DNA from 2 places in the Streptomyces sp. Tu6071 genome. Region 2 is predicted to be linked to the other one. Evidence: riboswitches for the same ligand, from Rfam matches in the RefSeq annotation. Region 2 holds a riboswitch; the other holds the start of a gene.

Region 1 (14,585 bases), 4.7 Mb from region 2:
CCACCCGCCCCCACCTGCGGTACAGAAGCACGAAGAGCACGCCCATCGCGAGGTTGCCGAAGAAACCGCCGATGCCCTGGTAGAGGTGGTAGGAGCCGCGCAGTACCGAGCCGGCCACCAGCGCCGCCATCGGGCTCCACCCCAACTGCCCCAGCCTGCGCAGCAGATAGCCCACGACGATGACTTCTTCGAGCACCGCGTTCTGCACCGCGGAGAGCACCAGGACCGGGTACTTCCACCACACGGCGGGCAGCGCCTCGGGCACCACCGTGAGATTGAAGCCGAGGCCGCGCGCCCCGAGGTAGAAGGCGATGCCGACGCTGCCGACCACCGCCGCGACCACGGCGCCGCGCCCGAGATCGCTCCAGGGCCTGCGCAGGTCGAAGCCGAGATCCCGGCCGCTCGCCCGCTCCCGCGTCAGCAGGTGCAGCACGAGCGCCACAGGGACGAGCGCGCTCGCGATCCCGAAGAGCTGCCACGCGAGATCAAGCCACGGACGGCCCGGCGCGGCCGAGGCGTTCATCGTGGCGGCCTGGTCCTTGAGACCCCCGGGGCGGGTCACCGAACCGATGAAGCTGATCAGCGCGGAAACGCCGCTCGCGCCGAGCGAGAGCGCGAGGACGAGCAGCGTCTCGTTACGGAAAATTCGTCTCGCGGGCCCTTCGTCGGGAAAAGTTCCGGCCACCAGGCCCTCCTCAACGGGCACAGCTGCCTCCAGTTGACCGATCCTGCCTCATCACCATCATCGCCCGGCTAAGGTGCCGACCGAGCCTCAGGGCTCGCACGCACTTCCGAGGTTCGCGCCGGCGCTCCACCCTCACCGCCGCGCGGACCCGTCCGGCGCCTCGCCGGGCCGCCTCCAGGGGATCACGAGTCCCTGTGGGATCACGGGGTCCCGCGCGGCCGGGCGACCGCCCCCGTTCCACCGCACGAGTCAGCACGCGCACGACGGAGACAGCACGTGTGGCGTCGGCGGGCTCCCCACAGCCGCCGCGCCTGAGAGCGAGAAGGAAGAAGGGCACCACCGGTATGGGACGTCACAAGGTGACCGGGGAGGACCACGGCACCCGCGGCAGCACGAGGGGCCGCGGCCGGGGCAGAACGGTCGCGCTGGCCACGATCCTCGTCGTGGCGGTCGTCGCCGGGACGGGCATCGCGGTGCGCGGCGGCCTGATACCCCTCGGGGGGAGCTGCGCGGACGACGCGATACGCCTGAAGGTCAGCGCGTCCCCCGACATCGCGCCCGCCCTGCGTGCGGCGGCCGACTACGCCAAGGAGCACGAGGTCACGTCGGACGGGAACTGCCTGGACGTTCGGGTCACCTCCGAGGACTCCTCGAAGGTCGCCGAGCGCGTCAAAGCGGGCAAGGACCCCGGCTTCCATGCCTGGGTACCCGACGCGAGCATGTGGGTCGACCAGGCGAACTCCGGGGGAAACTCCGCGCGGGTCTCCCCGACCGGCGCCGTCGCCTCGACCCCCGTCGCCGTCGGGATGACCGAGAAGGCGGCGAAGAAGCTGGGCTGGCCGAAGAAGACGTACTCGTGGGCGGAGCTGGCCGCCGCCGGTTCGCAGGGGGACGCCCTGCGGCTCGGCAGCGCCGACCCCGCGCGCAGCGCCACGGGTCTGCTCGCCCTCACCGAAGTCGCCGGCCAGGCCGGAAAGGCCGAGGGCGGCAGCGCGCAGGTGGCCGCGGCGGCGAAGATCCTCGCCGAGCGCACCGTCGACAGCGACACGCAGTTGCTCGACACCCTCGCCCGCGACGACTCCGGCGCCGAGGCGGGCAACCCGAAGCGCAACGACGCCCTGATCCTCACCGAACAGCGCGCGTACACGCGCAACAAGGAGAGCGACCGCGAACTCGACCTCTTCTACCCGGAGGGGGGCTCCCCCGCCCTCGACTACCCCTACGTCGTCCCGGACAACACCGAACTCAGCACGGAGCAGAGCCGGGCCGCCGTCCGCTTCATGACCTTCCTCAACGAGAGCCACGGGCAGCGCCTGCTGCGCGCGGACGGCTTCCGCCCCGAGGGCGGCGAGGCCGACGCGGAGGTCGCCGAGGCGGCCGGGGCGCGGGCGCCGCAGCCGTACACCTCGCCCACCGCCGAGCCGCCCTCGGCGAAGGCCCTCCAGGAGACGCGCGGGATGTGGACCATCACGGTGCAGAGCGCGCGGCTGCTCGTCGTCGTGGACTCCTCGCCCTCGATGGCCGAACTCGTCCCGGGGCGCGGGCAGAGCCGGATGGACGTCACCAAGGCGTCCCTGCTCCAGGCCCTCGCGCAGTTCACGTCGGCGGACGACATCGGCCTGTGGGAGTTCTCGACCCGGCTCGACGGCGACCGCGACTACCGCGAACTGGTCCCCACCGACCGGCTCGGCGCCCGCAAGGGCGAGGGCGTGACGCAGCGCGACAAGCTCACCGCCGCCTTCGGGGCGCTCCAGCCGCAGACCGGCGGCGCGACGGGCCTGTACGACACGACGCTCGCCGCGTACCAGCAGGCGAGCAAGGGCTACGCGGCGGACAAGTTCAACGCCGTCGTGCTGCTCACGGACGGCACCAACGAGGACCCCGGCTCACTCACCCGCGGCGCCCTCCTCACGAAGCTCAGGGATCTCGCCGACCCCGCCCGCCCGCTCCCCCTCGTGGCCATCGCCGTCGGCCCCGAGGCGGCGGGGGACGACGTGAAGGCGATCGGCTCGGCCACCGGTGGCTCGGGCTTCAAGGTCGACGACCCGGCCCAGATCCACGAGGTCATCAACAACGCGATCGTGGAGGCCGGGAGCAAGCAACAGCACTGACCGCCGCCCCGCCCGTCCCCCTCCCCACGCCCGCGCGATACCGACCGTTCTCCCTCACGCGGAACGGCGGCTCGCCTGCCCCACCGCGGGTGGACGTCCCGCACGGGGCGCGGCTCCCCGGCCGACGGCTGGGGGAGAGGGACGCGGCCGGGCCCGCCACCCCGGGCGAAGGCGCCCTCAGCCCCGTACCCCCCACAGGTGCACCGGCTCGTCCGCCCGGCTCAGCTCCGCGTACCTCCGCGTCATCGCCGCCAGCGCGTCCCCCCGCTCCAAGCCCCGCTCCCGCCCCGCCCGGTACGAGGCCACCTGCCACGAGGCCCCGTTCACCCGGCGGCGGCACCGCTCCTCGATCACCCCGAGGTACAGGTCCCTGTCCGCCGGGTCGACCCCCCAGGCGTCCAGCCCCTGCGCCGCGAGCGGCAGCAGTTCCTCGCGCACCAGCGTCACCGCGTCCACCTCGGCGAGCCCCCCGCGCCCGCGCCGGGGCCAGCGCAGCCGCGCGTCGATCCCGTGCCGGCACGCCTCCTCGAAGTTGCGCTCCGCCTCGGCGAAGGGCAAGCGCGTCCACACCGGCCGGCTCTGCACGGCGAGCGTGCGGACGAGTCCGTAGTAGAAGGCGGCGTTGGCGACGACGTCGGTGACCGTGGGCCCGGCCGGCAGGACGCGGTTCTCGACGCGCAGGTGCGGCGTACCCTCGGCGACACCGTAGACGGGCCGGTTCCAGCGGTAGACCGTGCCGTTGTGGAGACACAGCTCGCCGAGGCCGGGCACCCCTCCCCCGTCGATGACCTTCTGCGGGTCCTCGTCGTCGAAGATCGGGAGCAACGCCGGGAAGTAGCGCAGGTTCTCCTCGAAGAGTTCGAGCGGCCCCTCGATCCACCGCTCCCCGAACCAGGTACGCGGTCGCACGCCCTGCGCGACGAGTTCGGGCGGGCGGGTGTCGGTGGCCTGCTCGAAGAGCGGCACGCGCGACTCGCTCCACAGCTCGCGTCCGAAGACGAAGGGCGCGTTGGCCCCGACGGCGATCTGCACCGCCGTCACCGCCTGGGCCGCGTTCCACACCCCCGCGAACCGCTCCGGCGTCACTTGCAGGTGCAACTGCACGGAGGTGCAGGCGGCCTCCGGCATGATCGAACCGGTGGTGCAGGAGAGGTGCTCGGGGCCCTCGATGTCGAGGCTGAAGTCCTCGCCCCGCGCGGCGACGATCTGCTCGTTGAGCAGGGTGTACCGGTCGACGGCGGAGAAATTCGCCTCCACCAGGTGTTCCTGTCCGAGCGTCGGGAGAATACCGATCATCAATACGCCCGCGTCCCGCTGCGCGGCCTGCCGGTGCGCGTAGGCGAGACCCGTGCGGAGTTCTTCGGCGAGCTGGTCGAGGACCCGGCCGCCGAGGCGGTGCGGGGCGATATTGACCTCAAGGTTGAACATTCCCAGCTCGGTCTGGAAATCCCGGCTCGCGATGCGTTCGAGCACTTCCCCGTTGACCATTCGGGGGAGACCGTCGGGACCCGCGAGATTGAGTTCGATCTCCAGGCCCATGAGGTTCTTGGGGCGGTCGAAGCGCCCTTCCCGCAGAAGTCGCTCCAGACCGTCCAGACACTGCCGCAACTTCGCCCGGTAGCGTCGGCGGTCGGACAGGTCGAATATGCCCGCCACGACCTTCTCCCCCATCGAACGTCCCCTCCAGGATGGGCGGCCGGGTGCTCCGGCCACGAGGTCCACGGTGGATGATGCCCCGGCCCGCTGATCCGTAACGCCCCGCGGACGGCTCATTGCGGATAGGCTGTCCGCCACCCCCGTACGGCACATTCCAAGGGCATGGCCGGGCAAAGCGAGGCGCGCGCCGGGATTCACGGATCTTTTCCGTCCGCAGGATCTTCCGGCGGATCTCCCGGCGGCCCTGGTGAATATCGCCGACGACTACCGGACGACCACGCCGAGGGCACATGCCGAGGTCACTGGCGCAGTACCCGGGAAATCAAAGGTGAAACCTTCACGGAAAAGACCTGATAGTGACTTGCCCGCAATAAGCGCGACAGCTAGCGGAAACCCCGGGCGAACACGCATCGTATAAACTCTGCGCACGAGGTGGAGAGTTGGCGCTTGCGCGCCGGGAGTCGAGAGCATCCTCCGTGGCACGCGAGCGGACAGCGCCGTCGTACCGCCCGCTCCACCAGCCTGTCGCACGAGAGAGGCTCCCGCCCATGCCCCTGCACCTTCCGCCTGCCCCCGCGGCCGGCCTGCGCAGCGTCCGCACCGCCCTGGCATCGCCGACCGCCGTCCACGAGGCCCCCACCCCCGCGCTGCGCACCGCACGCGGCCCGCTCATCGCCGAGCCGGGCCTTCCGGTGCACGTCCTGGACCCCACCGCCCCCCGCTCGGCGGGGCGCACCCGCCTGAACTCCTGGCGCTTCACCGTTCGCAACGGCGATCGCCCGCTCGCGGTCGGTGAGGCGCGGCTGACGGCGGACGGGTGGACCTTCTCGCACTTCTTCGAGGGCCCTTACGTCAACGCCGCCGACCGGGCCATGCACGAGGCGGACGCCCTGAGCACCCCGTACCAGGCGCGGCTGCTCTCCGTCCCCGCCCTCTACATGCTCATGCTGTGGCTGCACACCGATGTCGCCGACATGTCCGCGGAGAGCGCGCTCGGCGAGCAGGACCTCCTGGTGCCGCTCGCCCCGGCCCCGCCCGGCTTCACCGCGTACCTGCCGCTGCGCGCCGCGCAGTTCCTGCCCGTGCTGGAACGGAGGCTGGCCCCTCCGGCGTCCCCCGCCGGACTGCTCGACAGCCTCGCCTGAGGACGGCCCGGTTCGCCGTAGTCCTCGCGGACTACGGCGAACCACCCGAACGGGCAAGGCCGTTCAGCGAACCGCCCGCACGGGTGAAGCGTCCTTGTCCGAGGAGGCCCGCTCTCGCGAAATCCCTGCGGCAGCGGCCTCCCGGGGGAAGACTTGCGACCAGCAACCGATACGGGGGATGCGGTCATGACCATCGAGGAACCCACCGGCCTCACGAGCCGGCCGAGCCCCACGAGCCAGCGAGAGACCGGAACCATGTGCCAGCACCAGCCACCCTGCCCCACCGCCCTCTCCGCCGACCGGGACGCCGCCCTGCCGGTGGCCCACCACCCGGAGCAGGGCTGGAGTCTGCTGTGCAACGGGGTCCTGCTCTTCGAGGACACCGGCGAAATCCTCCCGGACGGCAGCGTCATCGCCCCGCACCGCCCGGCGGCGGACACGGTGACGACGGCGGCCTGAGCCGCCCGGACGGACCGGACGCACGGCGCGGGGCCGGTACGGAGAGACGATCTCCGTACCGGCCCCGCGTTTCCCATGGGGGGAGTCGAGCGCCCTCGGGGGGCGGACCGGCTCAGTCCTCGTAGGCGTCCAGCGGCGGGCAGGAGCACACGAGGTTCCGGTCGCCGAACGCCTGGTCGATCCGGCGCACCGGCGGCCAGTACTTCGTCGTCGGGTCGACGTGGCCCGGGAAGACGGCCTCGGCGCGCTCGTAGGCGTGCTCCCACTCCCCCGCGAGCGCCCGCGCGGTGTGCGGGGCGTTGCGCAGCGGGTTGTCCTCGGCGGGCCACGTACCGGCCGCGACCTTCTCGATCTCGGCGCGAATGGCGATCATCGCCTCGCAGAAACGGTCCAGCTCGGCGAGGTTCTCGCTCTCGGTCGGCTCGATCATGAGCGTCCCGGCGACCGGGAAGGACATCGTCGGGGCGTGGAAGCCGTAGTCGATGAGGCGCTTGGCGATGTCGTCGACGCTGACGCCCGTGGTCTTCGTCAGCTCGCGCAGGTCCACGATGCACTCGTGCGCGACGAGCCCGGCGGGGCCGGTGTAGAGCACGGGGAAGTGCGGCTCCAGGCGCTTGGCGATGTAGTTCGCCGAGAGCACGGCGACCTGCGTGGCCTCCTTGAGCCCCTCGCCGCCCATGAGCCGCACGTACGCCCAGGAGATCGGGAGGATGCCCGCGGAGCCCCACGGCGCGGCCGAGACCGGGCCGACCCCGGTCTCGGGCCCCGCCGCCGGCTGGAGCGGGTGGTTGGGGAGGTACGGGGCGAGGTGCTCGCGGACGCCGATCGGGCCGACGCCGGGGCCGCCGCCGCCGTGCGGGATGCAGAAGGTCTTGTGCAGGTTGAGGTGCGAGACGTCGCCGCCGAAGTGGCCGGGCCGCGCGAGGCCGACGAGGGCGTTGAGGTTGGCGCCGTCGATGTAGACCTGGCCACCGGCCTCGTGCACGGCCGCGCAGACGTCGGCGACGTGCTCCTCGAAGACGCCGTGCGTCGAGGGGTACGTGATCATGAGCACGGCGAGTTCGTCGCGGTGCTTGTCGATCTTGGCGTGGAGGTCGTCGAGATCCACCTCGCCGTCCTCGGCGGTCTTGACGACGACGACCTTCATCCCGGCCATGACGGCGGACGCGGCGTTGGTGCCGTGCGCCGAGGAGGGGATGAGGCAGACGGTACGGGCCGTGTCGCCGTTCGCGCGGTGGTAGCCGCGCACCGCGAGCAGCCCGGCCAGCTCGCCCTGGGAACCGGCGTTCGGCTGGAGCGAGACCCTGTCGTACCCGGTGACCTCGGCGAGCCGCTCCTCCAGCTCACGGATCAGCTCCAGGTACCCCTGCGCCTGCGAGACGGGCACGAAGGGGTGCAGGGAACCGAACTCGGGCCAGGTGACGGGCTCCATCTCGGTCGTCGCGTTGAGCTTCATCGTGCAGGAGCCGAGCGGGATCATGCCCCGGTCCAGGGCGTAGTCCTTGTCGGAGAGCGAGCGCAGGTAGCGCAGCATCGCCGTCTCGGAGCGGTGCGCGTGGAAGACCGGGTGGCTCAGGTACGTGCTCGTACGGCGCAGCGCCCCGGGGAGCGCGTCCTCCGCCGAGGCGTCGAGCGCCTCGATGTCGGCGCTGACGCCGAAGGCGGCCCAGACGGCGGCGAGGCGGGCGCGGTCGGTGGTCTCGTCGCAGGCGAGCGAGAGCGTGTCCGCGTCCACGCGGTAGAGGTTGACGCCCTGCTCGCGAGCGGCGGCGAGGATCGCGTCGGCGCGGCCGGGGACGGTCACGGTGAGGGTGTCGAAGTACTCGCCGTGGGCGACGGCGACGCCCCCGGCGCGCAGCCCGGCGGCGAGCAGGCTCGCGTAACGGTGGGTGCGCTCGGCGATCGCGCGCAGTCCGTCCGGGCCGTGGTAGACCGCGTACATCCCGGCCATGACCGCGAGGAGGACCTGCGCGGTGCAGATGTTGCTCGTCGCCTTCTCGCGGCGGATGTGCTGCTCGCGGGTCTGGAGGGCGAGGCGGTACGCCTTGTCGCCGTCCGCGTCCACGGAGACGCCGACGAGGCGTCCGGGCAGGCTGCGCGCGTGCGCCTCGCGGACGGCCATGTAGCCCGCGTGCGGGCCGCCGAAGCCCATCGGGACACCGAAACGCTGCGTCGTGCCGACGGCGATGTCCGCGCCCAGTTCGCCGGGCGGGGTCAGCAGGGTGAGCGCGAGCAGGTCGGCGGCGACGGTGACCACGGCGTTGACCGCGTGCGCCTGCTCGATGACGGGGCGCAGGTCCCGTACGGCCCCGGAGGCGCCCGGGTACTGGAGGAGGACGCCTGTGACGCCGCCCTCGGCGTACTCGGCGGGCAGGCCCTGGGACAGGTCGGCGACGACGACCTCGACGCCCGTCGGCTCGGCGCGGGTGCGCAGCACGGCGACGGTCTGCGGGAAGGTGTCGGCGTCGACGAGGTAGACGCCCTTCTTGACCTTGCCGACGCGCCGCGAGAGGGCCATCGCCTCGGCCGCGGCGGTGCCCTCGTCGAGCAGCGAGGCGCCCGAGGTGGGCAGCCCGGTGAGGTCGGCGACCATCGTCTGGAAGTTGAGCAGCGCCTCCAGGCGGCCCTGCGAGATCTCCGGCTGGTACGGCGTGTACGCGGTGTACCAGGCAGGGTTCTCCATGACGTTGCGCAGGATGACCGGCGGCGTGAAGGTGCCGTAGTAGCCGAGGCCGATCATGGAGTCCACGACCTCGTTGCGCCGGGCGAGGGCGCGCAGTTCGGCGAGGACCTCGGCCTCGGTGCGCGCGGCGGGGAGCTGGAGCGCCTCGGCGGAGCGGATCACCTCGGGCACGGCGGCGGCGGTGAGTTCGTCGAGCGAGCCGAAGCCGACCTGGGCGAGCATCTTCGCCCGCGCCTCGGCGTCGGGCCCGATGTGGCGCTGGGCGAAGGGAGTGCCCTCTTCCAGCCGGGTCAGCGGGGTGCGGTGGACGGTCATCTGCGGGGGCCTCCTGGTCGGCGCGACCTGCACCGGATACCACCTGCGGGTACCCGGACGGCCTCCCCCTCTGTCATCCGGACCTGAGAGCTTCACCTTCACGGACGCACGCGCCCGCGCAGGCTTGCACCGTCGGTGAGGACCGACGCCCCGCGTACCCGCCGGACGCGTCCTGCTTTCCAGAGTGACCTCACCCGCGCGGTACAGGGGCCTGAGAGATTCCGGGGAGGATTTGCTCCTTCGGCGTCCCCGGTGTCGAGCTCCGGGGCACTCTCCCGCACAGGGTCAGCAGCCAATGGCCAGCGTACCAGCGGCGCGCCGGGCGGGTCAGGGGCGGCGGGGCGCCGAGTGGCCGCCGGAGCGGAAGTGCCTTTACGTAGGGGTACGAGCCCTACGGCCCCGCAGCGCGGGCGCCGACACCAGGAGGTGCCGTGGAGACCGATATCGACCCGCACGCCCTGATCGGTCGCAAGGCGGTGGACCACGAGGGTGCCCGGATCGGCACCGTGGACGAGGTGTACCTCGACGACGCCACCGGAATCCCCGAGTGGGCGGCGATACGCACCGGCCTCTTCAGCAGGGACGCCTTCGTCCCCCTGGAGCCGAGCCGGCTCGTCTCGGGCGTCCTGCGCGTCCCCTTCGCACGCGCCCTCATCAAGGACGCGCCCGACTTCGGCGTGGGCCGCCACCTCTCGCCGCAGCAGGAACTCCAGCTCTACCGCCACTACGGCCTCGACGCGAACCCCCCGGAACCGCACGAGGACGTCGAGTTCGGGAGCATCGCGGGCCGCGAGGACGCCTGAGGGCCCCGCTCCCCTGTCGATTCCCGGCCACCTTCCGGCACCAGCGTCTACGGCACCCCCGCCGCCCCCGGCCGCACCTCGCCCGTGCCCGTGCCCCGCACCAGCGGAAGCGGTTCCCCCGCGCTCAGCTCCGGGTCGTCGACGGCGAAGGTCCGTACGCGCCCCGGGCGCTCGTCGTACGGCGTCTCGAAGCGCACGGTGACCCGCCCGAGCCCGCTGCCCTGCACCCAGCCGGGCCCGTGCTCCGTGTGCACGACGTCCTGGCCCGGCCGCCACCGCGGCGCGGGCGGCACTGACGGCACGGGCACGGGCGAGGTCACCCGGAGCGGTTCGGGGGCCAGGGCGAGGGGTTCCTCCCCCGCCGTCGTCCGCGCGAACAGCACCTCCTGCGTGAAGTCGGCGAGCCCGGAGACACCGACCCCGAGCAGCCGCACCCCGCCCGTCGTGTCCACGAGTTCCAGGAGCCGCGCCGCCGCCTCGCGCACGACGGCCGGGTCGTCGGTCGGCGCGCGCAGCGTCTCGGAGCGTGTGAGCGTCGAGAAGTCGTACCGGCGGACCTTGAGCACCACGGTCCGCCCCGAGCGCCCGCTCGCCCGCAGCCGCCCCACGCAGCGGTCGGCGAGCGCGGCGACCTCGGCCCGTACCCGTACCCGGTCGTGGATGTCCAGGTCGTACGTGTCCTCGACCGAGACCGATTTCCCCTCCCGCTCGGCGACGACGGGCCGCTCGTCGTGCGCGAGCGACATCGCGTACACCCCCGCGCCGTGCGCCTTCCCGAGCAGCCGTACGAGTTCGTCCTCGCCCGCCTCCGCGATCTCCCCGATCGTGCTGATCCCGGCCCTGCGCAGGTGGTCCCCGGTGGCGGGGCCGATCCCGGGCAGCACCCGCACGGAGAGCGGCGCGAGCAGCTCGCGCTCGGTGCCCGGCTCGATCAGCACGAGCCCGTCCGGCTTGGCCCGCTCGGAGCCGATCTTCGCGAGCATCTTCGACGCGGCGAGCCCCACGGAGCCCGTCAGCCCCGTCCGCGCCCTGATGTCGGCCCGCAGCCGCTCCCCCACCGCGCGCGCCGTCCCCGCGTCGAAGGCCACGCCACCGGCCTCCAGGTCGACGAACGCCTCGTCGAGGCTCAGCGGCTCCACGAGCGGCGAGAGCGCCCCGAGCAGCTCCATTACCTGCTCGCTCACGCTCCGGTAGAGCGTGAAGCGGGGGAAGAGGTAGGCGGCGTTCGGCGCGAGGCGGCGCGCCTGCGCCGTGGGCATCGCCGAGTGCACCCCGAAGGAGCGCGCCTCGTACGACGCGGTGGAGACGACGCCGCGCGGACCGAGCCCCCCGACGACGACCGCCTTCCCGCGCAGGCTCGGCTTCGCCGCCTGCTCGGCAGCGGCGAAGAAGGCATCCATGTCGAGATGCAGCACGGTCGGGGCACGTCTCACACCCCCATGCTCGCGCACCCCACTGACAACGCCCGGTACGGAAGGCCGGGGACACGAGGAAGGCGGGAACAAGGGGCGGAGACAGACATGGGAGAGGCGGGCGGCCACCCGGCCGCCCGCCTCCGCTCCGCGAGGTCCTGCGAGGTCCCGGTCCTCACACCGCCCGGTTGCGCCGCCGCGCCGCGAGTTCGTCCCCGGCGGCCTCGCCGCCCCGGATCACCGTCTCGCCCTCGTCGACCCGCTCACCGTGCAGCTGCGCGAGCGCCGCCTCGACATCGCGCTGCACGACCCCCACGGCGATACCGAAGATGCCCTGGCCGCCCTGGAGCAGCTCCACGACCTCCTCGGACGACGTGCACTCGTAGACCGTCGCCCCGTCGCTCATGAGGGTCATCCCCTCCAGGTCCTTCGGATCGCGGTGGCGCAGGTGCCGCACGGTGCCGCGGATGTTCTGGAGCGCGACCCCGGTGTCGAGAAAGCGCCGCACGATCTTGAGGACAACGACGTCGTGGAAGCTGTAGAGGCGCTGGGTCCCCGAGCCCTGCGCGGCGCGCACGCTCGGCTCCACGAGCCCGGTGCGCGCCCAGTAGTCGAGCTGGCGGTACGTGATACCGGCCGCCACGCACGCCGTCGGCCCCCGGTATCCCACCGCGGGCGCGGGAACGACCGCCTGCGGCCCCGGTCCACCCCCGCGCAGCGGCAGGGGAGCCTCGCCGTTCGGGCGTCGCCCGGGGACGCCCCCCACCCTGCTGTCGCCGCTGCTTCTCACGCCGACCTCCGTCCTCGACCTGGCACATGACGGTAGGCAGTCACCCGGGGTGCGTCAACGATCGCCACGCTGGGCACGCCGGGTGATATTCCCCTGGAGAGTGGTTTGCCGCGCGGTTCGCCGGGGTAAGGCTAGCCGAATGCCCGCTCGTCCCCCGGTCCCCGGCGGGGGATCGGGGGCCCGGAGCGGGCCTCACTGGCTGTTGGTCCCGAAGTCCTCGGGAGAGATCTGGTCGAGGAACTCGCGGAACTTCTCCACCTCGTCCTCCTGCTCGTCGGGGATCGCGATCCCCGCGCTGTCGAGCAGTTCCTCCGCACCGTAGATCGGCGAGCCGGTGCGCAGCGCGAGCGCTATGGCGTCGGAGGGACGAGCGCTGACCTCGATACCACTGGCGAAGACGAGTTCCGCGTGGAAGATGCCGTCCTTGAGGCCGGTGATACGGACCTCGGTCAGCTCTTGACCGACGGCTTCGAGCACGTTCTTGAAGAGGTCGTGCGTCAGCGGCCTGGCAGGGGTCATCCCCTGCTGGGCGAAGGCGATGGCCGTCGCCTCGCCGGCACCGATCCAGATGGGAAGGTACCGGTCGCCTCCCACTTCTCGCAGGAGCACGATCGGCTGGTTGGAGGGCATTTCGACCCGGACACCTACGACGTCGAGCTCATTCACACACCAACCCTAGGTCGTCCCCGGCCGGTTTGGGTAGTCGGGGGCGTACGAGCAGGGACGCACAGGGCCGAAAGGCGCACATCACACGGGGAAACCCGCGAACGGACCGGGTCCGCGCCCCGCCGGCCCGGCCTCGCTCAGGACCGCAGGTCGAGAGCCAGCTCGACCAGCGCGCTGTGCAGCCCCGTCGCCAGGTCGGCCAGCTCGCGGGTGCGTTCCTCCGCCTGCGCCCGCGTCTGCGGGTTGCGGTGGCGGACGAGGGGGGCGACCACCTGTTCGACGAGGCCCGCCTCGCGGTCGGCGGCGGCCTTGGTCGCCCGCAGATGCCGGGGCTCGATGCCGTGCCGCCCCAGCTCCGAGACGAGCCGGGCGATCCGCACGAGGCGGGCGTCGTAGTGCCCGTCGGGGAGCGGGGCGACGAGGCCGTACGACTCCCAGTCGGTCAGCTCCGCCTCGTCCACACCGGCCGCGGCGAGCAGTTCGGCGCGGCCGAGGCGGCTCACGGTCACCTCGTCACGCGGTGGGGGTCCGCTCTGCCGCCCGACGAGCGGTGCCGTCGGGCGCTCACCGCGTTCGACGGCGTCCAGGTACTCGCGGATCGCCTTGAGCGGCAGGTAGTGGTCGCGCTGCATCCGCAGGACGTGGCCGAGGCGCTCCACGTCGCGCGGGGTGAATTTCCGGTACCCGGAGGGGGTGCGCTGGGGCTCGATGAGCCCCTCGGCCTCCAGGAAGCGGATCTTGGAGATGGTGACCTCGGGGAACTCCTCGCGGAGGATGTTGAGCACCGCCCCGATACTCACCGGACGGGTCCGCCCGGCAGCGGTGCCCGTCGGGCGAGTCCGCTCGGCGGCGGTGCCGTCAAGACCGGCACCGCCCCTCGCTCTGTCCACCATGGCCCCTGCTCTCGCGGGTCAGAGTGCCTGCTGGCTCGCGTAGAAGACCAGCCGGTACTTGCCGATCTGCACCTCGTCGCCGTTGGCGAGCACGACCGAGTCGATGCGCTCACGGTTGACGTAGGTGCCGTTGAGACTGCCGACGTCCGCGACGGTGAAGGTGCCGTCGGCCTCGCGCCGGAACTCCACGTGCCGCCGGGAGACGGTCACGTCGTCGAGGAAGATGTCGCTCTGCGGGTGACGGCCCGCCGTGGTCAGCTCCCCGTCGAGCAGGAAGCGGCTGCCCGAGTTGGGGCCGCGCCGCACGATCAGGAGCGCCGAGCCGAGCGGCAGGGCGTCCACGGCCGCCTGGGCCTCCGGCGAGAGCGCGGGCAGCGCCGTCTGTCCGGTGGCCTCGGGGTCGTACGCCTCAAGACCCGAGATGGAGATGGTCGACGTGGTCTCCGAGGCACGCTCGGGCACCGCGCCGGGGCGCAGCGGGGCCCCGCAGTTGGAGCAGAAGCGGCCCGTCTGTGGGTTCTGATGACCGCACCTGCCACACACCAGAAAGCCCATGGACGAGTCCTCCTGACCCTGCTGTCCCGCGGAAGCGTTCGGCGCATACGAGTCGCGGGCGAACCCTCCACCCGTACTTGAGGTTGACGGTTCCCCGAAACCTATGCGGCCCGCGGTGGCCGGGTCAACAGCCGACGCGCCCTGTCCACCCTGCGTACCACCAGCCGGACCAGCGACTTCGTCACGGAACAGCGGGCGCTCCCCCTCCTCGCCGGGACGGGCGCGGTGCCGCGCGGCGGCACCGTCCTCGCGCTTGCTCCTGCCGAACAACTTCGAAAAAAAACTCACGGGCGATTCCCCTTGACCGAAACAGACCCGCCCGTGGGGCAGGACGAACCCTCATTGCTCTCACTGACTGTCCGGGACATCTCCACGAGGCCCACGACCACCGGACAGTTTTCCCTACGCGCCG
Region 2 (14,585 bases):
GCGCGCCGGCTGCCCGTGCCCGGCGCGCGCGTGCAGGACGGAGAGGAACCCGGCCCGGGGGCGCGCGGGCAGCCGGGGCAGCGCCCAGGCGGGGCCGTCGTCCTCGAAGGCGCGCGCGGGCGCCCGCAGCACCGCGTACTCGCGGATCTGCCAGGGCTTCCCGTCCCGCTCCAGCGCGCCGCTCACACTCGTCGGATCGCCGCCCTCGGGCTGCACGAGCAGGTCCGCGAAGGCCGCCGAGACGTCCTCGGCGCCGCGCGTCAGGCCGCGCAGCGCCTCCAGGAAGCGCCGCTCCAGGGGGCGGCGCAGGCCCAGCAGCAGCGGCTCCCACTCGGCGGTGGGCGGGAGTCCCGCCCAGCCGCCGCGCTGGAGCCCGTACAGAACGAAGAGGGCGAGTTGCAGGTCCTCGCCGAGCGGGTCCACACGCGCCGCCTGCGGCCCCCACGGCGGCGCGTCGCGCCCCGCGCGCAGCGCCGTGAGCAGGTGCGAAGAAAGATCACCACGCGCCTCGGGAAGCTCCGGCGGCTCCCACCGCGCCCCGCTGACTTCACCCGTCGCCGTCATCATGCCCCCCAGCCTGCTGCCCCCGAGCGCCCCCCACCACTCGGGCGGTCCGCACGCGGCACACAAGGACAGCCCCTCCGGCGTTTGAGGAGCGGGGCCCGGGGCGGAGCCCCGCGAGGTCCACACGTCGAAACGCGAGGCCCCCGCCCCCACGCCCCCCCCGTCAGGGAACCCGCACCACGACCACACCCCCATCGTCCCGACGAACCGCCGCCTGGTTGAAGATCTGCCCCGCCACGGTCAGCGGCGCCAGGGCGAACAGCCCCGGGAAGTCGTTCGGCTCCCACCGCGACGTCAGCCCGTCCGAGTGCAGCACCAGCGTCCCGTCCACGCCCGCCATGACCTCCTCGAACACCCGCAGCCGCGGCAACTGGTGCCCCACGATCCCGGGCGCCGAGCCCAGCGAGCGCCGCCGCCCCTCGCCGATCACGTACGCGCTGATGTTCCCCGCACCGCAGAACCGCACGCGCCGCGTCGCGAGGTCGAGCCGCGCGATCCCCACCGCCGCGCCGCGCCCGCCCCGCAGCGCCCCGTGGAGCAGGCGCAGCACTTCGTCGGGCTCCTCCGCCGTACTGCCGAGGAACGCCTCCACGGCGAGTTCCCCGGCGCGCGACGCGAGCGGCCCGTGCCCGAGCCCGTCGCACATCATCACGAGGACCGAGCCCGGCCCGTCGTCCGCCGCCGCCACCGGCCGCGCCGCCCACGCGTCCCCGCACACGGTCTCGCCGCTGATCGGCCGCGTCAGCCCCGCGACGAGCGGTTCGGGCCGGTGCGGCCCCCGCTCGCGGTCCGGCCAGAACCGCGCCGTGAGCACGGTCCCGCGGCCGGGCAGCGAGTGGATGCCGAAGCTGTCGGCGAGCCGCGCGATCGTGCCGAGGCCCACGCCGAGCGTCCCCGCCGACGAGGCCCCGTCGCGCAGCGAGTACGCGACGTCGGAGATGCCGGGCCCGCTGTCGAGCGCGAGGAATTCGAGCGCGGCCTCGTCGGGGGTGCGTACGAGGCGCAGCAGCAGCGAACCGTCCCCCGCGTGCCGCTGGAGGTTCGTCGCCGCCTCGGTCACCGCGAGCGCGACCTCCGAGGTGCGCCGCGTCCCGAAACCCAGCCGGTGGCACAACTGCGCCGCCGCGCTGCGCGCCGCCGCGGGCAGCGCGACGTCCACGCGCAGCCACGCGACGTCCTCGGCGCGCGGCATGTCGTACGCGTCGACCTGCCGCCCGTGCCGCCCCTGCCCGTACGTCCCCTCTAGCGCGCCCACTTCGTCACCGTCACCGTCGTCCCTTCGCCCAGCGAGGTGTCGAGGGTGAAGTCGTCGACGAGCCGGCGCGAGCCGCTGAGCCCGAGCCCCATGCCGTCCCCCGAGGTCCAGCCGTCGGTGAGGGCGAGATCCGGTTCCGGGATACCCGGCCCGTCGTCACGGAACACGAGCCGCACCCCTTCGTGCCCGGCCGCGCTGACCCGGCTCGCGAGCAGCTCGCCGCCGCCCGCGTGGACGAGCGTGTTGCGCGCGAGTTCGCTCGCCGCGGTCACCAGTTTCGTCTGCTCCACCAGGGAGAGCCCGCTCTCCTGGGCGAGGGTGCGCACCAGCTGGCGGGCCTTGACCACGTCGTTGTTGGTGGCGATGGTCATCGTCTGCGTCGGCGCGGGCGCCGGCTGGGGACTCGTCATCCGCGTTCCGGACCTGTCCGTCCCGCCCGGCGCAGCACCCGCAGCCCCTGCTCCAGGTCGAGCGCGGTGCGTACGCCGCCGAGCGAGAGCCCCAGCTCCACGAGCGTCATCGCGACGGCGGGCCGCATCCCGACGACGACCGTCTCCGCGTCGAGGACGCGCGAGACGGCGGCCGTCGTGGCGAGCATCCGCCCCACGAAGGAGTCGACGATCTCCAGCGCCGAGATGTCGATGACGACGCCGCGCGCCCCCGTCCGCACGATCTCCTCCGAGAGGTCCTCCTGGAGATCGAGGACGCTCTGGTCGTCCAGTTCGACCTGGATCGGTACGAGGAGCGTCCCGCCGATCCGCAGGATCGGGACGCGTTCGCTCACAGCAGGCCCCCGGGCACGATCGAGCCGTCCGCCTGGTCCGCCTCGCGGTCCGCCCTGATCCGGCGCAGGGCGTGCGCGAGGGCGTCGGCGAGCGAGGACTTCGTGACGATGTCGCCGAACTCGATGCCGAGCCCGACGATGGTCTGCGCGATCTGCGGCCTGATCCCGGAGATCGTGCACTCGGCGCCCATGAGCCGCGCCGCCACGACCGTCTTCAGGAGGTGCTGGGCGACCTGGGTGTCCACGGCCGAGACCCCGGTGATGTCGATGATCGCCTGGGTCGAGTTGTGGTCGATGAGCGCCTGGAGCAGCTTCTCCATGACGACCTGGGTACGGGCCGAGTCGAGCGTCCCGACGAGCGGCACCGCGATCACGCCGTCCCACACTTTCACGACCGGCGTGGACAGTTCGAGCAGTTGCTCGGCCTGCGCCGTGATGATCGCCTCGCGCGTCGTGGCGTGCGCCTCGACGGTGAAGAGCCCGAGACCGTCCACGAGCCGCGAGAAGTCGAGGAACACGGCCAGGTCGGCGCGCGAGCCGGACAGCTCCGGCTGCAGGATCTCCTTGAAGAGGAAGACGCCGAGCGCCGTCTCGGTCGGGGTGAAACCCTGCCTGGCCCGGTTGCGCGACAGCTCCACGAGCAGCCCGCGCACCTCCGTGTACTGCTCCGCGCGGTGGTCGAGCGAGCCCCCGCGCAGCGCCCCGAGCACGGCCGCGTACAGTTCGCGGATTTCCTGTCCCACCTCGGGCGCGCTCACCCGGCCCTGCAGCGCGGGCAGCGCCAGCTCCACCCACTCCGTGGTGAGCCGCTCCTGCTCGGCGGCCAGTAGCTCCGCCAGCCTCTCCACGCTCCCGGCAGTGGCCATCGGCTCGCTTCCTCCTCGGCGTCACGGGTACGGGGACCATGCCCCCGGCTGAGTCACCGACCCTACGCCGACCCGCCGCGACGGCGGGAAAAACCCTGATCATTGTCGTGCGACAAATATCGCATGCGTGGGAGACGGCGGGAAGGGCACCCGGCTCCTTACAGCGGAACCGCGACGGGCGGTTCCCCAAAGTCGGGAGACACCATGACGGACGGCAACCTGTGGAACTACGGTCCCGAGGTCACCAACTACGCGGACGCCGAGATCGTCGGCTACAAGGTCGAGGCCCGCGACGGTCACATCGGGAAGGTCGACAAGCACTCGACGGACGTCGACAGCCAGTACATCGTCGTGGACACCGGCGTCTGGATCTTCGGCAAGGAGGTCCTCCTCCCGGCCGGCACCCTCACGGGCATAGACCACGAGAACAAGACGGTGACGGTCAGCCGCACCAAGGACGAGATCAAGTCGGCCCCGGAGTTCGACAAGGACAAGCACCTCACGGACCCCGGCTACCGCGGCGAACTCGGCACGCACTACGGGCGCGGCGGCGCCCTCTGACCCCGCCTCTCACGCCTCCGGCCCGGACCACCACGGTTCGGGCCGGAGGCGTGTCCGGGGGCGTGTGGGGGGCGGTGCGTGTGCGGGCCGGGGGTGTCCGGGGCGTGTGCGGCTCACGCAGCGGCTGACCAAGGCGTCCGCTGACCAAGGCGTCCGCCGACCCCGGCATCCGCCGACCCCAGTGCCCGCCGACCCGGCTATCCGCCACCCCGGACACCCCTCCGTCAGCGCGGGTCAGCCCAGGTCCTCGTCCGACCACTGGTCGAGAAGGGCGTCCGCGTCCTGCTCCCCGGCCTCCCGGTCGCCGTCCGTCAGGAGCTGCTCGGTCCAGATCACCTTGCCGCGGTTCAGGTAGCGGGTGCCCCAGCGGTCGGCGAACTGCGCGACGAGGAAGAGCCCGCGCCCGCCCTCGTCGCTGCTCTTGGCCCGTCGCAGGTGCGGCGCGGTGCTGTTGCTGTCGGTGACCTCGCAGATGAGCCCCGACACGTCGTGCAGCAGCCGCAGGCGCGCGGGCGGGGCGCCGTAGCGGATCGCGTTGGTGACCAGCTCGCTGGTGATCAGCCCCGTCGTGTACGAGAGGTCGTCGAGGCCCCACGCGTCGAGCCGCGCCAGCACCTCCCCGCGCAGCCGCGAGACGGCCGCCGGGTCCGAGGGGATGTCCCACTCCGCGATCCGCTCGGGGGACATCCGCCGGGTACGGGTCACGAGGAGCGTCACGTCGTCGCCCGGCTCCGGCACCAGCAGGCGGTCCATGACGGCGCCGCACGTCTCCTCGGGCCCGCGCCCCGGCACCGCGAGCGTGTCGCGCAGCAGCGCCAGCCCCGTGCCGATGTCGCGCTCCCTGTCCTTGACGAGCCCGTCCGTGAAGAGCACGAACAGGCTGTCCGGGGGCAGGACCAGGTCGGTCTTCTCCACGGGCAGCCCGCTGCCGAGGCCCAGCGGCGGCGAACCGGGGATGTCCGGGTACGAGGCCACCCCGTCCGGGGTCACGAGCGCGGGCCCCGGGTGCCCGGCCCGCGCGACCGCGCACACCCCGGAGACCTGGTCGTAGACCGCGTACAGGCACGTGGCCCCGGTGACGGCGGGATCGTCGCCGCCCGGCGACTCGGCGTTGTCCTCGTCCTCGTCCATCCGCGCCACCAGCTCGTCGAGGTGGGCGAGGAGTTCGTCGGGAGCGAGGTCGAGCGCGGAGAAGTTGTGCACGGCGGTGCGCAGCCGCCCCATCGTCGCCGCCGCGTGCACCCCGTGCCCCACGACGTCCCCGACGACCAGCGCGAACCGGGCCCCCGAGAGCGGGATGACGTCGAACCAGTCCCCGCCGACCCCGGTCTTCGTGGGCAGGTACCGGTACGCGACCTCCAGCCCCGACTGCTCAGGCAGCGCCCGCGGCAGCAGGCTGCGCTGGAGCGTCACGGCCATCGAGTGCTCGCGCGTGAACCGCCGCGCGTTGTCGACGGCGACGGCCGCGCGGGCGGCCAGCTCCTCCGCGAACGAGACGTCCTCCGCGTCGTACGGGGGCTGCTCCGAGCGCCAGAAGTCCGCCATGCCCAGCACGACACCGCGGGCCCGCAGCGGCACCGAGACGAGCGAGTGGATGCCGAAGTCCACGACCTCCCGGGCCCGCTCGGGGGCGTGCGTGCTCCACTCGGCCGAGTCCGTCAGATCGGTCCGCAGTTGCGCGCGCCCCGTCACGACGGCGTCCGCGACGGGGCTACCCGGCAGGAAGTCGATGACTTCCCCGGCCGGGAGGAGCGGGTGGTCGTCCCGGATGCCCCGGGCCGTGACCCGGCGCATCTCGGTGCCCACGAGCGTCGGCTCCTCGCCGCGCAGCACGGGTTCGAGGAGTTCGACGCTGACGTAGTCGGCGAAGCGCGGCACGGCGATCTCGGCCAGCTCCTCGGCGGTGCGCACGGTGTCGAGCGTCGTCCCGATCCGTACGCTCGCGTCGTACAAGAGCTGGAGGCGGTCGCGGGCGAACTCGGCCCGGTTCGCCAGTTCCCGCAGCTCGGTAGTGTCGCGCAGCGTGGCCACCGAGCCCTGCCGCCCCTCGCCGTCCTCGCTCACGGGACGCTGGTTGAAGGCGACGAGGCGGTCACCGACCGCGCGCATCTCATCGTTGGCCGCGTGTCCCGAGGCGAGGAGCGAGGCGATGCCGGGGGCCATGCCCACCTCGTGCACGTCACGGTCCGTCACCTCCTCGCCGGTCAGGCCGAGGAGCCGCCGTGCCTCGTCGTTGACGAGCAGCAGCCGTTCGTCGGGGCCGACGATGACGACGCCCTCGCGCACGGCGTGCAGTACCGCGTCGTGGTGCTCGTACATCCGCGTCATCCCGGCGGGTCCGAGCCCGTGCGTCTGCGAGCGCAGGCGTCGGCTCACCAGCGCGGTACCCACGACGGCGAGGGCGAGCGCCACCGCGAACAATCCGCCGAGGACGGGGAGCTCTCCGACGAAGACGTCGTTGATGCTCTGCAGGCGGATGCCCGCGGAGACGAAACCGACGATGTGGTGCCGCCCGTCGAGGACGGGGCTCGTCGTCTCGACGGCCTCACCGAAGCGGCTGCTGTCGAATACCTCCTGGAAGGGCTTGCCCGCGCGCGCCCGTGAGAAATCCCCCGAGACGTGCTTGCCGATGAGCGAGGGATCGGGGTGGCTCCAGCGGATACCGGCCGGGTCGAAGGCGACGACGTACGTGACGTCCGCCTTCTCGCGCGCGGCCTCGGCGCTCGGCTGGAGGACCGCGCTCGGGTCGCGCGAGCGCATGGCGGCGACGGTGCCCGGCGCGTGCGCGAAGGTCTCGGAGACGGCACGGGAGCGGTCGTACGCCTCACGCGTCGCCCGGAAGTGCACCTCGCGCACGAACACGGCGGCCATCAGCAGGGCGAGCACGACGATCACGAGCAGCTGCAGGGCGAAGACCTGGCCGGCGAGGCTGTGGGGGCGGCGCGGGAACAGAGCCCGCGCACGCCGGAGGACTCGTGTCGCGCGCATGGACAAGTTGTAACGCGCCCGCCCTGGCCCGCTCGCGACGGCGCTCCGCGCACCACCCGCCCGACACGCGGGACGCCCCGCGCGTGCCCCCGGGACGCTCGCGCCGCGCGGGGGTGGGTACGGGGGTGGCCGGGGTCGGCGGTGGCCCCCGCGCCCCTCGCCCGCCTGGGTCCGGCCCTCAGCACTCGATGATGTTCACCGCGAGCCCGCCCCGGGCCGTCTCCTTGTACTTGACGGACATGTCGGCGCCCGTGTCGCGCATCGTCTTGATGACCTTGTCGAGCGAGACGAGGTGGCTGCCGTCGCCGCGCAGCGCCATGCGGGCCGCGGTGACGGCCTTCGCCGCCGCCATGCCGTTGCGCTCGATGCAGGGGATCTGGACGAGGCCGCCGACGGGGTCGCAGGTCAGGCCCAGGTTGTGCTCCATGCCGATCTCGGCCGCGTTCTCGACCTGCTCGGGGCTGCCGCCCAGCACCTCCGCGAGCGCCCCGGCGGCCATCGAGCACGCCGAGCCCACCTCGCCCTGGCAGCCGACCTCGGCGCCCGAGATCGACGCGTTCTCCTTGAAGAGCATCCCGACCGCGCCCGCCGCGAGCAGGAAGCGCACGACGCCCTCCTCGTCGGCCCCCGGCACGAAGTTCATGTAGTAGTGCAGGACCGCCGGGATGATGCCCGCCGCGCCGTTCGTCGGCGCCGTCACGACGCGACCGCCCGCCGCGTTCTCCTCGTTCACCGCCATCGCGTAGAGCGTGATCCACTCCATCGCGCGGGCGAGCGGGTCCCCCTCCGCGCGGAGCTGACGCGCCGAGGCCGCCGCCCTGCGGCGGACCTTCAGGCCGCCCGGGAGGATGCCCTCGCGCGACATGCCGCGCGCCACGCAGTCCTTCATGACGCGCCAGATCTCCAGGAGCCCCGCCCGGATCTCGTCCTCGGTGCGCCACGCCTTCTCGTTCTCCAGCATGAGCGCCGGGATCGAGAGCCCCGTCTCCCGCGTGAGCCGCAGCAGCTCGTCGCCCGTGCGGAAGGGGTACCTCAGCACGGTGTCGTCGAGCTTGATGCGGTCCTCGCCCACCGCGTCCTCGTCCACGACGAAACCGCCGCCGACCGAGTAGTACGTCTTCTCCAGCAGCAGCGCGCCCGCCTCGTCGAACGCGAACATCTTCATGCCGTTCGCGTGGTACGGCAGCACCTCGCGGCGGTGCAGGAGCAGGTCCTCGTCGTAGTCGAAGGGGATCTCGTGCGCGCCGAGCACCGAGATGCGCCCGCCCGTGCGGATCTCCTCCACGCGCGCGTCGGCGTGCTCGACGTCGACGGTACGGGGCGAGGCGCCCTCCAGCCCGAGCAGCACCGCCTTCGGGGTGCCGTGCCCGTGCCCGGTGGCGCCGAGCGAGCCGAACAGCTCGGCGCGCACCCGCGCGGTCGGCACGAGCAGCCCCTCGTTCTTGAGCCGGCGGGCGAACATGCGCGCCGCCCGCATGGGGCCCACGGTGTGCGAGCTGGAGGGGCCGATGCCGACGGAGAACAGGTCGAAGACCGAGATGGCCACGGAACACTCCTCAAAAGACGGACGTCGTTGTCCGTCCGGGAACGGGGGACGTGCGGAAGAACAAACGGGTACGGGGGGCGCGCGGCCCGTCCCGCGCGCCGGGGGTCACTCCCCAGTGTGCGGGACGGGCCGGAAAGGGGCGAAAGGCCCCCGCGGGGTCGTACCCGGACTCAGGCGCCCAACGCCGGGTACAGCGGGTACTTCTCGGTGAGCGCCGTCACCCGCGCGCGCAGCGAGGCCGCGTCGTAGCCGGGCTTGAGCGCCTCGGCGATGATGTCGGCGACCTCGGCGAAGTCCGCCGCGCCGAAGCCGCGCGTCGCGAGCGCCGGGGTCCCGATGCGCAGACCCGAGGTGACCATCGGGGGACGCGGGTCGTTCGGGACCGCGTTGCGGTTGACCGTGATGCCGACTTCGTGGAGTCGGTCCTCGGCCTGCTGGCCGTCCAGCTCCGAGTGGCGCAGGTCGACGAGGACGAGGTGCACGTCCGTACCACCCGACAGGACCGAGACACCGTGCTCGGTGACGTCGGCGGCGACGAGGCGCTCCGCGAGGACGCGCGCGCCCTCCAGGGTCCGCGCCTGGCGGTCCTTGAAGTCGTCCGAGGCCGCGACCTTGAAGGCCACCGCCTTGCCCGCGATCACGTGCTCCAGCGGACCGCCCTGCTGACCGGGGAACACAGCCGAGTTGATCTTCTTCGCCAGCTCGGCCGTCGACAGGATCACGCCGCCGCGCGGCCCGCCCAGCGTCTTGTGCGTCGTCGTCGTGACGACGTGCGCGTGCGGCACCGGCGAGGGGTGCAGACCCGCCGCGACGAGCCCGGCGAAGTGCGCCATGTCGACCATGAGGTACGCGCCGACCTCGTCCGCGATCCGGCGGAACGCGGCGAAGTCGAGCTGACGCGGGTACGCCGACCAGCCGGCCACGATGAGCTTCGGCCGCGCCTCGCGCGCCAGCTTCTCGACCTGGTCCATGTCGACCCGGCCGGTCTCCTCGTCGACGTGGTACGCGACGACGTTGTAAAGCTTGCCGGAGAAGTTGATCTTCATGCCGTGGGTCAGGTGACCGCCGTGGGCCAGGTTCAGGCCCATGATCGTGTCGCCCGGCTTGAGCAGCGCGAACATCGCGGCGGCGTTCGCCTGCGCGCCCGAGTGCGGCTGCACGTTGGCGTGCTCGGCGCCGAAGAGCGCCTTGACCCGGTCGATCGCGAGCTGCTCGACCACGTCGACGTGCTCGCAGCCGCCGTAGTAACGACGGCCCGGGTAGCCCTCGGCGTACTTGTTGGTGAGCACCGAGCCCTGCGCCTCCATGACGGCGACGGGCGCGAAGTTCTCGGAGGCGATCATCTCCAGCGTGGACTGCTGGCGGTGCAGCTCGGCGTCGACCGCCGAGGCCACCTCGGGGTCGAGCTCGTGGAGCGGGGTGTTGAGGAGCGAAGACAAGAGTTCAGTCCCTATCGTGCGTCGTCTCGAACGTCGTCCGTGCGCCGTCAGGCGTCGGAGCCGGCGAAGGCCGCGTACTCCTCGGCGCTCAGCAGGTCGCCGGGCTCCTCGCTCACGCGCACCTTGAAGAGCCAGCCGCCCTCGAAGGGGGCAGAGTTGACGAGCGAGGGGTCCTCGACGACGTCCGAGTTGACCTCGGTGACCTCACCGTTGACGGGCGAGTACAGGTCGCTCACCGACTTCGTCGACTCCAGCTCGCCGCAGGTCTCGCCCGCCTCGACGCTGTCGCCGACCTCGGGGAGCTGCGCGTAGACGACGTCACCGAGCTGACCGGCGGCGTACGCCGTGATGCCGACCGTCGAGACGCCGTCCGCGGCGGCCGACAGCCACTCGTGCTCTTTGCTGTACCGCAGGTTCGTGGGGTTGCTCATGGCCTGAATTCTCCTGTACGCGGGGGAGTGGTGGGGAAAGGGGATGCGGGAGGCACGGGTACGGGACCGCGCCGTACGCGGAGCGCGCGCTCCCGTACGGACAGCGCCCGCGCGGCGCGCCCGGCGACTCGCGGACGCTACTTCTGCCGCTTGTAGAAGGGCAGCGCCACGACCTCGTACGGCTCCTGCTTGCCCCGGATGTCGACGCCGACGCCCTCCGTGCCCGGCGCGGCGTGCGCGGCGTCCACGTAGGCCATCGCGAGGGGCTTGCCGAGCGTCGGGGACGGGGCACCCGAGGTGACCTCGCCGACGACCTGCCCGTCCGCCACGACCGCGTACCCGGCGCGCGGGACCCGACGCCCCGCGGCGATCAGCCCGACGAGCTTGCGCGGCGGGGTGCTCGCGGCCTTCTCGGCGGCGGCCTCCAGTGCCTCGCGGCCGACGAAACGGCCCTCGTTCGACGTCTTCTCGAACTTCACGACGCGCCCGAGGCCCGCGTCGAACGGCGTGAGCGCGGTGCTCAGCTCGTGCCCGTACAGCGGCATCCCGGCTTCGAGCCGCAGCGTGTCGCGGCAGGCCAGCCCGCACGGCACCATGCCGGACCCGGTCCCCGCCGCGAAGAGCGCGCCCCACAGCTTCGGCGCGTCGGCAGGGGCGCAGAACAGCTCGAAACCGTCCTCGCCCGTGTAGCCGGTGCGCGCGATCATGACCGCGACGCCACCCGCGGAGCCGGGCAGGCCCGCGTAGTACTTGAGCCCGTCGAGGTCCGCGTCGGTGATCTTCGCGAGGATGCGGGCCGCCGCCGGACCCTGCACGGCGAGGAGCGCGTACGCGTCCCGGTCGTCGCGCACCTCGGCGTCGAAACCGGCCGCGCGCTCCCGCAGCGCGTCGAGGACGGTCTGCGCGTTGGAGGCGTTGGCGACGACGAGGTAGGTGTCGGCACCGGTGCGGTAGACGATGAGGTCGTCGAGGATGCCGCCGTCCTCGCGGCAGATCATCGTGTAGCGGGCGCGGCCCTCGTTCACGGAGCCGATGTTGCCGACGAGCGCGAAGTCGAGGAGGTCTACGGCCTGCGGCCCCGCGACGGTGATCTCGCCCATGTGGGAGAGGTCGAAGAGCCCGGCGCGCTCGCGCACCGCTGTGTGCTCCTCGCGCTCGCTGCCGTAGCGCAGCGGCATGTCCCAGCCGGCGAAGTCGGTCATCGTCGCGCCGAGCGCGCGGTGCGCGGCGTCGAGCGCGGTCCTGCGGAGGGGGGCGGTGTCTGGCGTGTCGCTCATGCGGTCGGCTCCCAGAAACGAGACGGGCGAGGTGGTTCCTCCCCATCTGTCATCGGGACCTGAGAGGTTCGCCATGACCCGCGCGCGGCGGGCGGACTTGCACCGTGGGTGGGACCGGTCGCCCGGCCCGCTTTTCAGATGTGCCTCGCCCGCGCGGTATCGGGGCCTGAGAGATTCAAGGGAGGGACTTGCTCCTTCGGCGCCCCGGAGCGGCTGTGCGGCTCCCGGGACTCTCCCGCGCGGATTCAAGCGGCCGTTATGAGGTTGTCCAGCCGTCCGGCCCTGGAGCCGTCGCGCTGGGGTGAAGCGGTCGATCGCCGCCATCATCGCACGCCTCTCCGGGCGACAGAAGGGGCATCCCGCCCCCCGGTGGCGAGGTGCGTCACGCCGGGATTCCCGCACCCCCGGGCTGGGCACTGTCCCGGTAGTCCGCATTACCTTCTCTTTACTCTGAGGGGGCGTGCGGCGGGCGGACCGCGAGCACGGGGGAGGAATCGCGATGCGGCAGCAGACCGGCACGGAGCGTGGCGACACGGGTACGGGGGGACGGGCTGGGGCGGGGGCGGGTACGGGAGCGCGGGGCGGGGCGGGTACGGGGGAGCGGGCCGAGGTGGGCGCGGGGGCGAGTGCGGGGGAGCGCGGCCGTGCGGGCGCGGGCGGTGGCGGGGGAGTGGGCAGTGGTGCGGCGGAGCGGGCCGAGGTGGGCGCGCGTAGTGGTGCGAGGGAGTCCGGCGGTGCGAGGGGCGCGGCACCGTACGCCGGGGACGCGCCCGCGCACCGGGCCGCGCCCCGCGTCCTGGACCTGCGCGAAGGCGCCCCGTACGCCCCCCGGCGGCTACGGTTCGCCGAGGGCGACCTCGTGGCCGTCTCCGGGCTCCCCGGCAGCGGCAAGTCGACGCTCCTGGCCCGCCTCGCCGCCGCCCGCACCATCGACTCGCAGGACACCCGCGAGCGCTGGGCGGCCCGGCTGCCCGCCCTGCCCTACGCCCTCTACCGGCCGCTCGTCCGCCTCGACCACTACCGCGTCCTGCTGCGCGCCGCCCTCACCACGCGCGAGAGCCTCCTCGTGCACGACTGCGGGACGCTGCCCTTCGTCCGGGCCCTGCTCGCCCTCGCCGCCCGCCGCCGCGGCACCCGCTTCCACCTGCTCTTCCTCGACGTCTCCCCGCCGCTCGCCCGCGCCGGTCAGCGCGCCCGCGGACGCGAGGTGAGCCGGTACGCCTTCGCCCGCCACCGCAGGGCCGCGGGCAGGCTGCGCGCACGGGCCGCGCGCGGGCTGCTCCCCCGCGGCTGCGCCCACCTCGTCCTCCTCGACCGCGAGGCCGCGGCGGAACTGGCGGCACTCGACTTCGTACCCCCGCCGCGACCCCGGGCGACACCGCACACGACGAAGGGCCCCGCGCTCCCCGCGCCGCGCGGCGCGGCGGACGGCTGAGCGGGTCCGGGGCCCAGCCGACCCCGGTCCGGGGCCGGTCGGGGACCGGTCCGAGGCCGGTCGGGGGCCAGTCCGAGGCCGGTCGGGGCCGTGCCAGGGCCGGGCCGCCTGTCGGCGCCGCGCGCTACAGTGCGCCCGCAAGCAGCGAACGGCAGCGGCCCCGCGCACAGCGGCGGCCCGGTGAACGACAGCGGGTCAGGCGCCCGCGGGCTCAGGGTGGGAAGCGGATGAACGTTCCGGCGCAGACGACGGCCGAGACCGCGCCGTACGGCGGATGGCCGGGCAACGAGCTGGAGCAGGTGCTCGTCGCCTCGCTCGGCGTGCCGGGCGCGGGCGGGCGCATCGTCGAGACGCTCGGGCGCGCCACGATATGGGTGCCGCTGCCCAAGGGCGGCGGCCCCGAGAGCATGGCGCTCGACCTCCCGGCGGTCGAGCTGGACGGACAGGCGTACGTGCCGGTCTTCAGCTCCCAGTCGCAACTGCTCGGCGTCATGGGCACGTACACGCCTTTCGCCGAGGTCGCCGCGATCGACTTCGCGCGCGGACTGCCCGCGCAGCTCGGCATCCTCCTCAACCCCGAGGGCACCGTCACCGTGCCCCTGCCGCCGCCCGCCGTCGCCGAACTGTGCCGCGCGGGGCGCACGGTGCTCGACGGGCCGGGCGGCGGCGGCCGGGTGCGGCTGCGCGAACCGGACTGGCAGGTGGACCCGGTGGACTTCCTGAGCGCCGCCGCCGAGGAGTTCGCCGTCACCGGGCTCGTCCGCACCGCCCGCCGCTGCCTCGCGGAGGTCGAGGACCAGCCGCCCTCCCTCTTCGTGGGCGTGGAACTGAGCGACCCGGCGGGCGGCGAGGCGGTGCTCGACGCGCTCGGGCGCGCGCTCGGCCGGGCCCCCGTCGCCTGGCCGGTCAACCTGATCCTCCTCGACGTGGCCCAGGACCCGGTCGCCGACTGGCTGCGGGGCCGGGTGCGCCCCTTCCACACGGCCGCGGGGTACTGAGCCGCCGGGGAGCGCGCGAGGACCGGTCCGCGCGCCGAACTGGTTTCATGGGAGGTCGCGCGCGGGTCGGGGACGACGTCGCGCGGCGCTTCGGCACGAGGTCGCGCGCGGCGCGGCCCTGCGCTCCGGGACCGGGGCCAGTACGGTGGGGCGGTCGATTCACGACGAAGGGGCGGTCACAGGTGAGTGCGTCGGGCACGGCGGCCGGGGGCGAGATCCCGGGCCGCACGCGGCCGGGGACGGGGGAGTACCTCGAAGAGGCGTTGCGGCAGGTCGTACCCGGCCGCTTCGACTCCTACGAGGCGCTGTTGCACGCCCTCGCCACGAGCAGCGTCCACATGCTGCTCTTCTCCGGCACCCCGGGCTCGCCCGAGGCGCGGTACAGCTCCATGGACGTGGCCGGGCACTCCTACGCGCCCTGCGTCACCTCGCCCGGCGAAC

What was found. Region 2 has a riboswitch for glycine ahead of gcvT (glycine cleavage system aminomethyltransferase GcvT). Riboswitches for the same ligand answer to the same signal wherever they lie in the genome.
Region 1: it holds a riboswitch for glycine, as region 2 does, so the genes downstream of both, gcvP (aminomethyl-transferring glycine dehydrogenase) here and gcvT (glycine cleavage system aminomethyltransferase GcvT) in region 2, are expected to answer to the same signal.

What each region holds. Positions count from the first base shown of each region.
Region 1 covers NZ_CM001165.1:6,827,985-6,842,569, reverse strand. Annotated here, with positions in the region: gene STTU_RS29050 (CPBP family intramembrane glutamic endopeptidase) at 1-706, opposite strand, end outside; gene STTU_RS29045 (substrate-binding and VWA domain-containing protein) at 1,030-2,796, shown strand; gene STTU_RS29040 (hypothetical protein) at 2,974-4,467, opposite strand; gene STTU_RS29035 (hypothetical protein) at 5,001-5,597, shown strand; gene STTU_RS29030 (DUF5999 family protein) at 5,853-6,056, shown strand; gene gcvP (aminomethyl-transferring glycine dehydrogenase) at 6,169-9,054, opposite strand; glycine riboswitch at 9,244-9,342, opposite strand; gene STTU_RS29020 (PRC-barrel domain-containing protein) at 9,486-9,857, shown strand; gene STTU_RS29015 (DNA polymerase IV) at 9,905-11,290, opposite strand; gene STTU_RS29010 (MerR family transcriptional regulator) at 11,445-12,059, opposite strand; gene STTU_RS29005 (bifunctional nuclease family protein) at 12,252-12,725, opposite strand; gene STTU_RS29000 (MerR family transcriptional regulator) at 12,863-13,618, opposite strand; gene STTU_RS28995 (FHA domain-containing protein) at 13,637-14,461, opposite strand.
Region 2 covers NZ_CM001165.1:2,150,148-2,164,732, reverse strand. Annotated here, with positions in the region: gene STTU_RS08705 (iron-containing redox enzyme family protein) at 1-567, opposite strand, end outside; gene STTU_RS08700 (ATP-binding SpoIIE family protein phosphatase) at 728-1,819, opposite strand; gene STTU_RS08695 (anti-sigma regulatory factor) at 1,807-2,229, opposite strand; gene STTU_RS08690 (STAS domain-containing protein) at 2,226-2,603, opposite strand; gene STTU_RS08685 (STAS domain-containing protein) at 2,600-3,469, opposite strand; gene STTU_RS08680 (hypothetical protein) at 3,674-4,030, shown strand; gene STTU_RS08675 (SpoIIE family protein phosphatase) at 4,265-7,018, opposite strand; gene STTU_RS08670 (L-serine ammonia-lyase) at 7,197-8,564, opposite strand; gene glyA (serine hydroxymethyltransferase) at 8,735-10,003, opposite strand; gene gcvH (glycine cleavage system protein GcvH) at 10,051-10,434, opposite strand; gene gcvT (glycine cleavage system aminomethyltransferase GcvT) at 10,572-11,711, opposite strand; glycine riboswitch at 11,856-11,959, opposite strand; gene STTU_RS08650 (AAA family ATPase) at 12,211-13,146, shown strand; gene STTU_RS08645 (enhanced serine sensitivity protein SseB) at 13,374-14,144, shown strand; gene STTU_RS08640 (enhanced serine sensitivity protein SseB C-terminal domain-containing protein) at 14,327-14,585, shown strand, end outside.